3 regions of the Chryseobacterium sp. Marseille-Q3244 genome follow, and region 1 is predicted to be linked to each of the others. Evidence: riboswitches for the same ligand, from Rfam matches in the RefSeq annotation. Region 1 holds a riboswitch; each other region holds the start of a gene.
The links. Region 1 has a riboswitch for S-adenosylmethionine ahead of NBX25_RS02580 (TonB-dependent receptor plug domain-containing protein). Riboswitches for the same ligand answer to the same signal wherever they lie in the genome.
Positions count from the first base shown of each region.

Region 2: it holds a riboswitch for S-adenosylmethionine, as region 1 does, so the genes downstream of both, NBX25_RS10850 (alpha/beta fold hydrolase) here and NBX25_RS02580 (TonB-dependent receptor plug domain-containing protein) in region 1, are expected to answer to the same signal.
Region 3: it holds a riboswitch for S-adenosylmethionine, as region 1 does, so the genes downstream of both, NBX25_RS11640 (SusC/RagA family TonB-linked outer membrane protein) here and NBX25_RS02580 (TonB-dependent receptor plug domain-containing protein) in region 1, are expected to answer to the same signal.

Region 1 is NZ_CALNWX010000001.1:554,286-557,905, forward strand. It holds gene NBX25_RS02575 (alpha-amylase family glycosyl hydrolase) at 1-912, shown strand, start outside; SAM riboswitch class I at 1,011-1,115, shown strand; gene NBX25_RS02580 (TonB-dependent receptor plug domain-containing protein) at 1,210-3,620, shown strand, end outside.
Region 2 is NZ_CALNWX010000005.1:151,462-155,081, forward strand. It holds gene NBX25_RS10845 (ACT domain-containing protein) at 1-1,510, opposite strand, end outside; gene NBX25_RS10850 (alpha/beta fold hydrolase) at 1,514-2,452, opposite strand; SAM riboswitch class I at 2,515-2,622, opposite strand; gene NBX25_RS10855 (MGH1-like glycoside hydrolase domain-containing protein) at 2,811-3,620, shown strand, end outside.
Region 3 is NZ_CALNWX010000005.1:315,265-318,884, reverse strand. It holds gene NBX25_RS11650 (transposase) at 411-848, shown strand; gene NBX25_RS11645 (helix-turn-helix domain-containing protein) at 926-1,258, shown strand; SAM riboswitch class I at 1,520-1,616, shown strand; gene NBX25_RS11640 (SusC/RagA family TonB-linked outer membrane protein) at 1,700-3,620, shown strand, end outside.

The DNA.
Region 1 (3,620 bases):
GATATGTGTGCTGTAGGATATGGAGAAAGTCATGATGAAGAAAGGCTGATGTTTAAAAATCTCGCTTATGGAGCGATCAATGGAAGTTATAGTGTAAAGAATTTGAATACGGCTTTGGAAAGGATGAAAACATTTGGAGCTACTTTCTTTACCATTCCCGGTCCTAAGATGATCTGGCAGTTTGGAGAATTGGGCTACGAATTCAGTATCAACCGATGTACGGATGGTAGCATTAACAATGGATGCAGAACCGATGAAAAACCTGTAGCCTTCACATTAGGATATGATACCGATGCCAACAGAAAGGCAGTTTATGATACTTGGGCAAAGATTATTGATATCAGAAATACCAATCCGGTATTCAAATCAAAGACTTACACCATAGAGTCAAACAATCTTGCCAATGATCCTGATGGGCTTATCACAAGAATTTATGTATATGACAATACAATCAACGGAATGAAAAACGTAGTCGTTCTGGCAAATTATTCTACTGCTGTACAAAATGTTGTTCCTTATTTTCCTTATGCTGGCCAGTGGAAAAACCTGATGGATGATACGGTTTCAAACATCGCTTCAACAACAGCTCCTATCACTTTACAGGCTGGAGAATTCAGAATTTTTGGAAACTATGCCGGAGCTTTATCTACCTCTGATGTGAATGCTGCAAACAAGCTATCCCTTCAGATTGCTGATAATCCGATCAAAAATGGTGTTGCAAAATTAATATTTAACAAAGCCAGAAATGGAGAAATCATGATCTTCGATAGAAGTGGTAAAAAGTTGGATTCATTTAAGTTGAATAAAGAAAATGGGACTTATGAACTAAGAGTCAATTATCCGTCGGGAATGTATCTGGTTCATCTGAAATCAGAAAACGGAATGGCTATTGAAAAAATGATCGTAAAATAAATACAAAGGCAAATTGGCAATTCAGCGAATTTGCCTTTTTTCTTGGTAGTGATTATCCGCTTTTTGCATATTTGAAAAATTAGTCTACCTTTGCACTAGATTTATCAAGAAAGGTGGAGGGATTTGGCCCAATGAAACCTTAGCAACCTACACGATTCCAAAAGTGTAAAGGTGCTAATTCCAACCCGATGGGGAGATAAGTGAAGTCAATATTTCTTATACGAATTCCATTTCTTGAAGTCTTGTGTAGCTGCAGAATCATCTGCGGAAGAATATTATTAATTGGCAAGAACAAAGATGAAAAAATTAAGCACTGCTATATTATTGCTAGGGACAATTTTAGTCGCTGCCCAGGAGCAGGAGGAAAAAGGAAAACAAATCGAAGACATTATCATCGTCGGAAACCGAAATGTTAAAAGAACAAAATTGGAGACGCCGGTTCCTGTAGATGTAATCAATATTGATAAAGTCCAAAGATCATCTCCACAAATGACGGCTCAGGACATTCTGAATTATGTGATCCCTTCATTTAATGCTGTGAGACAGTCTGCTTCTGATGGAACGGAGCATATTGATCCTGTAACACTAAGAGGAATGGGACCGGATCAGGTGTTGGTATTGCTTAATGGGAAGAGAAGACATACAACTTCCCTGGTAAACTATCAGAATACGGTAGGAAATGGATCTGTAGGAACAGATTTAAGTACAATTCCTGTCATTGCTATTGAAAAAATTGAAGTGTTAAGAGACGGTGCAGCAGCACAATACGGTTCTGATGCCATTGCAGGAGTAATTAATATTATTCTAAAAAAGAATGCAGGCGCTTCAGCAAGTTTAACCTATGGATTAAGTGGAAGAAATGATGGTGATACTTACCAGGCCGGCGTTAATTATGGAACTTCTTTGGGTAAAGATGAAGGTTTTATCAATCTTTCATTACAGCTAAGTCACAGAGGAAAAACAACGAGAACCCAAAATCACGATCTTGATATTTTCGGAAATAATTTTGCCTACGAATTTGCAGATAATCCAGATATTGCAAGACAAAATGATGATGAAGAAATAAATAAAAGAGGATTAACAAGAGACTATTTTAATTTCCAGATCGGAGATGCCCAAATCAGACAAGGGCAATTGTTTTTCAATGCAGAATACCCTTTGAACGATAACTTTAAATTCTATTCCTTTGGTGGTTTCAGCATTAAAGAAGGAAAAGGGTATGGTTTCAGAAGACTTCCCAATGAAGATTTTAATATTGTTAAAGAAATATACCCTAACGGTTTTCAGGCAGTTCTGAATTCTCAGATCTACGATATTTCCTATGCTGTGGGTGCGAAATATAATGTTAATAATTGGCTGATAGACCTGAGTAATACCTTTGGGAGCAATACTTTCAATTATAACGTAAGCAATACCAATAATGCTTCTCTTGGGATAAAATCGCCCACCCGATTTTATGCAGGAGCACACAGTTTTCTGCAAAATACCATTAATCTTGATATTTCAAAAAAGATAAAGAACTTCAATATTGCCTTTGGAGGAGAATTCAGGTTTGAACAATACCAGATTAAAGCAGGCGATGAGGCTTCTTATACCCAATATGATGTGAACGGTAATGTTGCAACACAAGGTTCTACAGTGATTGGGGCAGGAGGTTCTCAGTCTTTTATAGGTTTTTCACCGGATAATGCCTTGAAAAAAGATAGGCATTCAACAGCGGTGTATGCTGATATTTCCTATGATCTTGCTAAGAAACTGAATATTGATGCTGCTGCCAGATTTGAAAACTATTCAGATTTTGGAAGTACTCTGAACGGAAAATTGGCTGTGAGATATGAGTTTGTGAAAAATTATGCAGTAAGAGCAGCTGTAGGAACAGGATTCAGGGCACCATCACTTCAGCAGCAGTATTTTAATAACTCTTTTGCGGATATTTCTACTTCAGGTGATGGAATTGTAAGGAAAGGAATTTTTAATAATGATAGCAAGGCAGCAGAGGTTCTCGGATTTGATAAATTAAAACAGGAAACATCTGTAAACGGAAGTGCCGGATTTACCTTACAACCTGCCAAAGGCTTATTCATTACTGTAGACGGATATATTATTAAAGTGAAAGACAGAATTGTCATTACCAGCAATATCACAGATTCCAGATTATCTGATATTTCAGTAGTAGGAGAAGGAAATGCAGTAGAAAGCGGCAGATTCTTTGCCAACGCGATTGATACGGAAACAAAAGGAGTAGATGTAGTGGTTTCCTATGATTGGAAACTGGCAGGTGGAAACTTAAATATCAATCTTGCCGGAAACTATACAGAAACAAAAATTACAGACTTTCATTTTCCTGAACATCTGGGAACACCTCAGAATGAATTTTTTGGCCCGGATCAGATTAATATTATTGAAACTTTATCCCCAAAAACAAAAGCTTCATTAGGATTGACGTATGGAATTGGAAAATTCAATTTTCTCGTAAGAAATACCTATTTTGGTAAAGTCATAAGAGACGGATTTCCTTTCGGAGAGGTTCAGGAGTTTTCACCAAAGGTGGTTACTGATGTAAGTGTAGGGTATGATATTACAAAAAATATCAACTTTACGGTGGGAGCTAATAACGTATTTGATGTTTTCCCGGATCTTCAGATCTATAAAAATTCATATTATGGAGTGTTCAAATATGCACCGGTTCAAATGGGTACATTGGGAAG
Region 2 (3,620 bases), on a different contig from region 1:
CACCGAATACTCCTCTGGCAGTTACCTGTGCTCCGGCTCCGGCTCCCATAATCACAATGGGATTTTCACCATAACTTTCTGTATAGATTTCAAAGATGGAATCTGATCCTTTCAACTGCCCTAATGCTGATGTTGCAGGGACAGAAATCAGTTTCACATCCAGCTCACCTTTGTCTTTCTGTAAATCGCCATGTAAATCTCCCACATATCTCAACACATGACCTGGTTCCTGATTTTCTTTAATCTTCTGATATTCTTCATCAAGCTCATCTAATCTTGTAAGAAATTCTGATTTTGAAACTTCAAGTAAGCTTTCCGGAACCAGATTTTGAATGTTGATATCTTCAAATTCATTGATTAAGTCTAGTTCTCTAGCCAAAATCAATAGCTTTCTTGCCACGTCATTTCCTGACAGGTCTTCTCTTGGATCTGGTTCTGTATATCCTTTTTCTAAAGCTTCGTTGATAATTGTTGAAAACTTATCTTCTCTCAAAGAGAAATTGTTGAAAACATAACTCAATGTTCCCGAAAAAACTCCTTTAATTCTTGTGATATTCTCTCCTGAAAGGTGTAATAATTTGATTGTATCAATTAACGGAAGACCTGCACCTACATTGGTTTCGTACAGATAACGTCTATTGTTTTTACTCAACGTATATCTTAGTTTTCTGTATTCTTCAATCGGAAGGGTGTTGAAAATTTTATTGGAAGACACCAGATCAAATCCGTTTTCTGCTAATGCATGATAGTTTTTCACAAAGTCTTTACTTGCTGTGTTGTCTACAACAATCAGGTTCTCCAATTGATTTTCATTGGAAAAATTGATTAATTCCTGAACGTCCGAAGAATGCTCTGCCGTTAAAACCTCATCAGACCAATTATTGTCAAACCCTTTTTTATTGAATGCAATTTTCTTTGAATTGGCTACTGCAACAACTTTCAGATCTACTTTTTTACGTCTTTTGATCTCTTCTGAAGACTCAAGAACCTGCTCAATTAATGTTTTCCCTACATTTCCATGGCCAATAATTGCCAGATGAACGGTCTTCGGCTTTTTGAAAATCTCAGATTCTATAATATTCCTGGTTTTTTCGTCCTGTGAAGAAGTCACCACGATATTTACTCTGTTTTCACCGGCAACCTGATTTAACAGCAATGGGAAAACATTGTTTCTTGCGAGTTCTGCAAAAATTTTGTTAGAATCTTCTGCTACAAAACCTATAACAGAAACATTGTTGATACTGTATATTTGAGATACTTTTCCTGATTTTCTTTCTGTTTCAAATTCATCAATAAGACAAGCCACTGCTTTTTCAGCATCATTTTCGTGAACTAAAATAGAAATTCCGTTTTCTATAGCTTGCTGAGAGATTACTCCCACACTGATGCGCGCTAAAGTAAGCGCTTTAAAAATTCGTCCGTCAATTCCGATTTCCCCTAAGAAATCTTCCCCTTCAAATTTGACAATTGATCTGTTCTTCAAAAATTTTATTTCTTTAGCATTTTTCATTACTTATAAAATGTTTTTTATGATATTATTTAATTGTTGATATTCCATTAGGAAGGCGTCATGCCCATGTATAGATTGGATCTCGTGATAAGAGATATTCTCCTTTTTCTTTTTCAGTTTTTCAAAACACATTCGGATTTCAGAAGCCGGGAAGAATAAATCTGTATCTACGGAGATCATGTGCATTCGTGCTTGTATATTCTCCAGAGCAGTTTCATCAGCATTGATATTCATCAGTAAATGATTCATCAGCTTGTATGCTTGTAAACTAAACCTTTCGTTTAGTGCGTTACCATGATAAACCAGCCAGTCTTCTGATTCTAAGCGTTGCCTTTCCTGATTGTATTTGTTTTGAAATCTGTCGTTAAGTGATTCCGGAGTTCTATAGCACAACATCGCATGGATTCTTGCTTTTTGTAATGGTTCTTCTTTATCATTCAATAAAAATTTCTGAACCAGACATTGTGCATGAAGCCAATCATGAGTTCTGTAATCACAGGCAATGGGAATAAAAATTTCTGCAAGCTTTGGTTGTTTTGCTAACATTTCCCATGCAATTCCTCCTCCCAGGGAGCCTCCAATAATGGTATATAAATTTTTGATATGTAGAGCTTCTAATCCTTTCAGAAAAATATTGGCTATGTCTGAAGGCTTGAAGTCTTCATAGTTTTCAATTAAAAAATGATCGTATCCGTTACCGGGGATATTGAAACACAGAACAGTGTACTTATTAGTATCAACGATCTGATTTTCGCCTACCAATTGTTTCCACCAACCTTTTTCTCCGGATACATTTGAATTTCCGGTAAGGGCATGGTTAATTAAAATAATTGGGGCTGTAAACAGATCTTTCCCGAAAAGCTCATAGCTCAACGAGATATTGTATTCCTTTTGGGAATGGGTTTGATACGAAAGATTAATATAGTTTAGTTCTGTTTTCAATTCTATTATATATTTTAATACAATTGAAAATGCCACAGGAAATGGCTGAAAAGAACTTCAGTAAGTTATCTGTCCAAAATAATTTTGGTAGAACGTAGCACCTTCTTTGCTTGCGCAAAGGGTTGCTAAGGTTTCATAGGGTCTAATCCCTCAACCTTTCTTGATAACATTTTCAATATTTGAATGAACGAATGGTGCAAAGGTAGTTCTTTTCTTTTAAAATCAAAAAAAAAATAATTTAATATTTTAAAAAGCCCTTAAATAGAAGTCTCTCAAGGGCATATTAATTATTCTTCAGATAAAATGAATTGGAATTATTTTTCAAAAAAACTACCTTCGTATAGAAAAATGATGATATATGATCGCCGAAAAAGAAAGATTACAAGATACCAAATGGAAAAACTGGGGACCTTATGTAAGCAACCGGCAATGGGGAAATGTAAGGGAAGATTATAGCCCGGACGGAAATGCCTGGAACCATACCAATCATAATAATGCGGAAAGCTATGCCTACCGTTGGGGTGAAGAAGGTATTGCAGGAATTTCTGATGTAAAACAGCTGTTCTGCTTTGCGCTTTCGTTCTGGAATAAAAAAGATAAAATCGTTAAGGAACGTTTCTTTGGTCTGAGCAATCCTCAGGGAAACCACGGAGAAGACATCAAGGAAATTTTCTATTATCTGGATAATACCCCTACTCATAGTTATATGAAAATGGTTTACAAATATCCAATCAATGAATTCCCTTATGATGAACTCGTTACAGTCAACGGAAGACGCAGCAAACAGGAACCGGAATATGAGATCTTTGATACAGGAATTTTTGATAATGATGCCTATTTTGATATTTTCATTGAATATTGTAAAGCAGATCACAACGATATTCTGGTAAGAGTAACAATATGCAACCGAAGCCAACAGGATGCCCCGATAGTGGTAGCACCAACAGCTTGGTTCAGAAATAATTGGAAATGGGGTTATAATACCTATAAAGGAGACATGAATGCCTCCGATGACGGAAGTATTACTATTGGACACGACAGTATTTCCATCAAAAAGTTTTATTCAAGAAATGGAAATGCTCAAAGTGTATTCTGCGAAAATGAAACCAACACTCCAATGTTGTATGGAGCACCACAGACAGAAAACACTTATTTTAAAGATGGCATC
Region 3 (3,620 bases), on a different contig from region 1:
GATAGACGCAATGATTTCTTAGTTTGATTTAATAATATGCACTGTATAATGAAGTATTTATATAAGGATTTACAGCTGATTAAGCCGGAGATTTTTCTTAATAAGAGTAAAGAGGAAATCGTCTCAATGTTAGGACATGGTTTTAACTATTGGCATTCAGAGATTTGGAGCTATGCTGTGCCTCAAAAGATGTTTGAAAGCCGCAGATGCCTTCTCCTTTTCTTTGAAGATGATGTTGTAAAGCAGTCATACATAAGAAGATATTATTTTTGGGACTGAATGAAATAAATAATATCAGGTAGAACGTCCAGTTATAATTGTGATTTTTTCATCTTGCTAATTTCCATATTTTGGTGATGAATCTTAATTCTGCCTGATTTTTTAATTTATCAATATGTAATTTTTAAATAATGGTATTTGATTTTAAAAACATTCATATAGGAGCGTGTATTAAGGAAAGATATGAGAGCTTGGGAATTTCAATGATTCGGGTTTGCAATTTTCTTAATATAACAGACGATGAGGTGTATGAAATGTTTATGCAAAAAAGTCTGGATACGGAAGTTCTGTTGAGATGGAGTAAGCTTTTAGAATATGATTTCTTTAGAATCTATACCCAGCATATCATCATATTTGCACCGCAAGCCAATATGGGATATAATACAGTTAGTCCCAAAAAGGATTCTTCTCTTCCGCAGTTTCGGAAGAATGTATATACTAAAGAAGTAATAGATTTTGTTTTGGAACTTATCAGTACCGGGCAGAAAACAAAGCAACAGGTAATAGAGGAATACAAGATTCCTAAAACTACACTTTATAAATGGGCTAGTAAGTATGATAAATCTTAAGTAGGTTTTTCATTTTGATAGTTAGAAATAAATGGTTGGCTCATGCACTGAAATATTAAATTAAAAACATTGAATATATGATAGAACAAGCTCCTGATTATATAAGAATTTATACTGATATCATTGCCATGAAGCATCCTCAAAAACTTGAAATATGTGCGCCTATTTTACAAAAAAAAAGATTGACGGCATTGGATGTTCTTAAGCTTAATGAAATTGTCTTCGGATTAGAAGGAATTGAAACAGAAAAATTTAATCAAAGACATAAGTCTTATGATAAGTCTGCTATTATAAAAATTTTAAATTTTCAAAAAGACCATGGATATAATAATACTCAAATGGCGAATCAATTTAAAATGAGTAGAAATACTTTAGCAAAGTGGAAAAAAAGTTTTGAATGTAATCAATAATTTTACATTTAAAACGGTTTTTAGAGATTTTAATTTAATGGTGCTTAGGCACCATTTTTTTGATATTATGAGATGGTTTTATCATTAAATACAATTTAATGATATTTATCATATTTATTAAAATGATAATTTATTTAAGGTCTTATAGTGGTGGGTATTAATAAAATATTATAATAAATTTTGAAAAATTATCATGAAAATTTTATAAGTCTACTTGTTTTGTAGACTAAAAGTTTATAGATTTGCAACCATATTTCGATCGGCTTATAAAGAAAGATGGAGGGAACTGACCCTACGAAGTCTTGACAACCTGCGTTATGTAAGGTGTTACATTCAGCCTTTAAAGGAAAAATAAGCATTTGGTTTATCGTATTTATCGATGCCCTTTGCTGTTTTTTCAGTAAAGGGCAAAATTTTAATATATGGTAAATAAAATTGATTATGATTAATAAAAATCTATTTAATTCTAAAATTTGGATTCCACCCGTTGCTGTATTTTTCTTAGGAATTGTAAGTGTAAGCGGGCAAAATTCCAAACCGAAAAAGGATACTCTTAAAGAAAAGGAAATTGATGAAGTGGTTGTGGTGGCTTACGGAAAAGCAAAAAGAAATAGCTACACCGGTTCCGTAGCAACAATTTCCAGTGATAAAATCAATAACAGACCTGTGACCAACATTACCAAAGCATTGGAAGGACAGGTTCCCGGAATTCAGGTTACCGGTGCATCAGGACAGCCTGGAGCTACTTCTACGATCAGGATCAGAGGGGTAGGTTCGGTTAGTGCTTCCAGTGAGCCTTTATACGTTGTGGATGGGATTCCTTTTGACGGAAACATCAATGCGATCAGTCCTAATGATATAGAATCCATCAGTGTTTTAAAAGATGCTACGGCAAGTGCTTTGTATGGTTCAAGAGGAGCGAACGGAATTATTATCATTACCACAAAATCCGGTAAAAAAGGAGAAGCCAGGGTAAACCTTAACATCAGCCAGGGGTTTTCAGGCAGAGCGGTAAAAGATTATGAGCAGGTCACTACGGATCAATATTTCCAATTGTATTGGGAGGCAATGAGAAACGGATACCAATCCGGTCAGATTTCTGCACAACAGGCAGCACAGATGGCAACAGACAATATTGTATCTGGTACCGGATTATCAATTAATCCTTATGGAGCTAATTATCCAAAACCAGTGGGAACAGACGGGAAATTATTACCGGGGGCGAGAGCTTTATGGAATGATGACTGGAGAGATGTTCTTCAAAGAGTTGCTTCCAGAAATCAGGTTGATCTAGACATCAGCGGGGGAAATGAAAAAAGTAATTATTTCTTTTCATTAGGTTATCTAGATGATAAAGGAATGGCTATTGAATCTGGGTTTAAAAGATACAGTACGAGATTAAAAATAAATTCTGAAGTTAAAAAATGGTTGAATGTTGGAGCGAACTTAAGTTACACGAACAGTATTCAGCAGGCTCCAAGTTCTTCAGATTCTAAGGCGAGTAATATTATTCAGGCGGCAAGGGCAATTCCGTCTTTTTATCCTTATTATGAAAGAAATCCGGATGGATCTTATGTAGTGGATGCGGAAGGGAACAAGATTTATGATTTTGGAAGATACAGACCTACTGCGGCACTTCAGAATCAAAATTTAGCGGCAAGTTTACCATTGGATAAAAATGAAAATAAGATCGATAATTTTTCAGGGAAAGGATTTATGGAGTTTACATTTCTTCCGGAGCTGAAGTTTAGAACAAGTTTTTCTGTTGATCTTGTTAGCTTTAATGAGCATTTTTATACCAATCCGCTTCTTGGACAAGGAAAGGAGACCGGAGGATCTGTAAGAAAAGCGAATAGCAGAACACTTTCCTATACGACCAGTAATATTCTGACTTATGATAAGAGGTTTGGAAAACATCATATTAATGTATTGGGAGGTCATGAATTTTATAAATATGATTACCAAATTATTTCCGGTAGCAGACAAGGTTTCTCATTACCCAACTACTATGAGCCTGATGCAGCCTCTCTGTTAGTGGATTTTGGAGGGAATAGTGATAAATTAAGCTTGTTGAGTTTCCTTGGAAAGGTGGAGTATGATTTTGATAATAAATATTTCTTATCTGCATCTACAAGAGCTGATAGTTCTTCAAGATTTTCAAAAGATAACAGATGGGGGACATTCTGGTCTGTAGGAGGTTCATGGAAACTTTCAAATGAAGAATTTATTAAAAATCTAAATTTCTTCAATCAGTTGACATTACGTGCAAGCTATGGAGGACAGGGGAATGATAAATTATTAAGGCCCAATGGACAGAGCCTTTATTATGCTTATCAGGAATTATACAGGGACTCACCTCTAG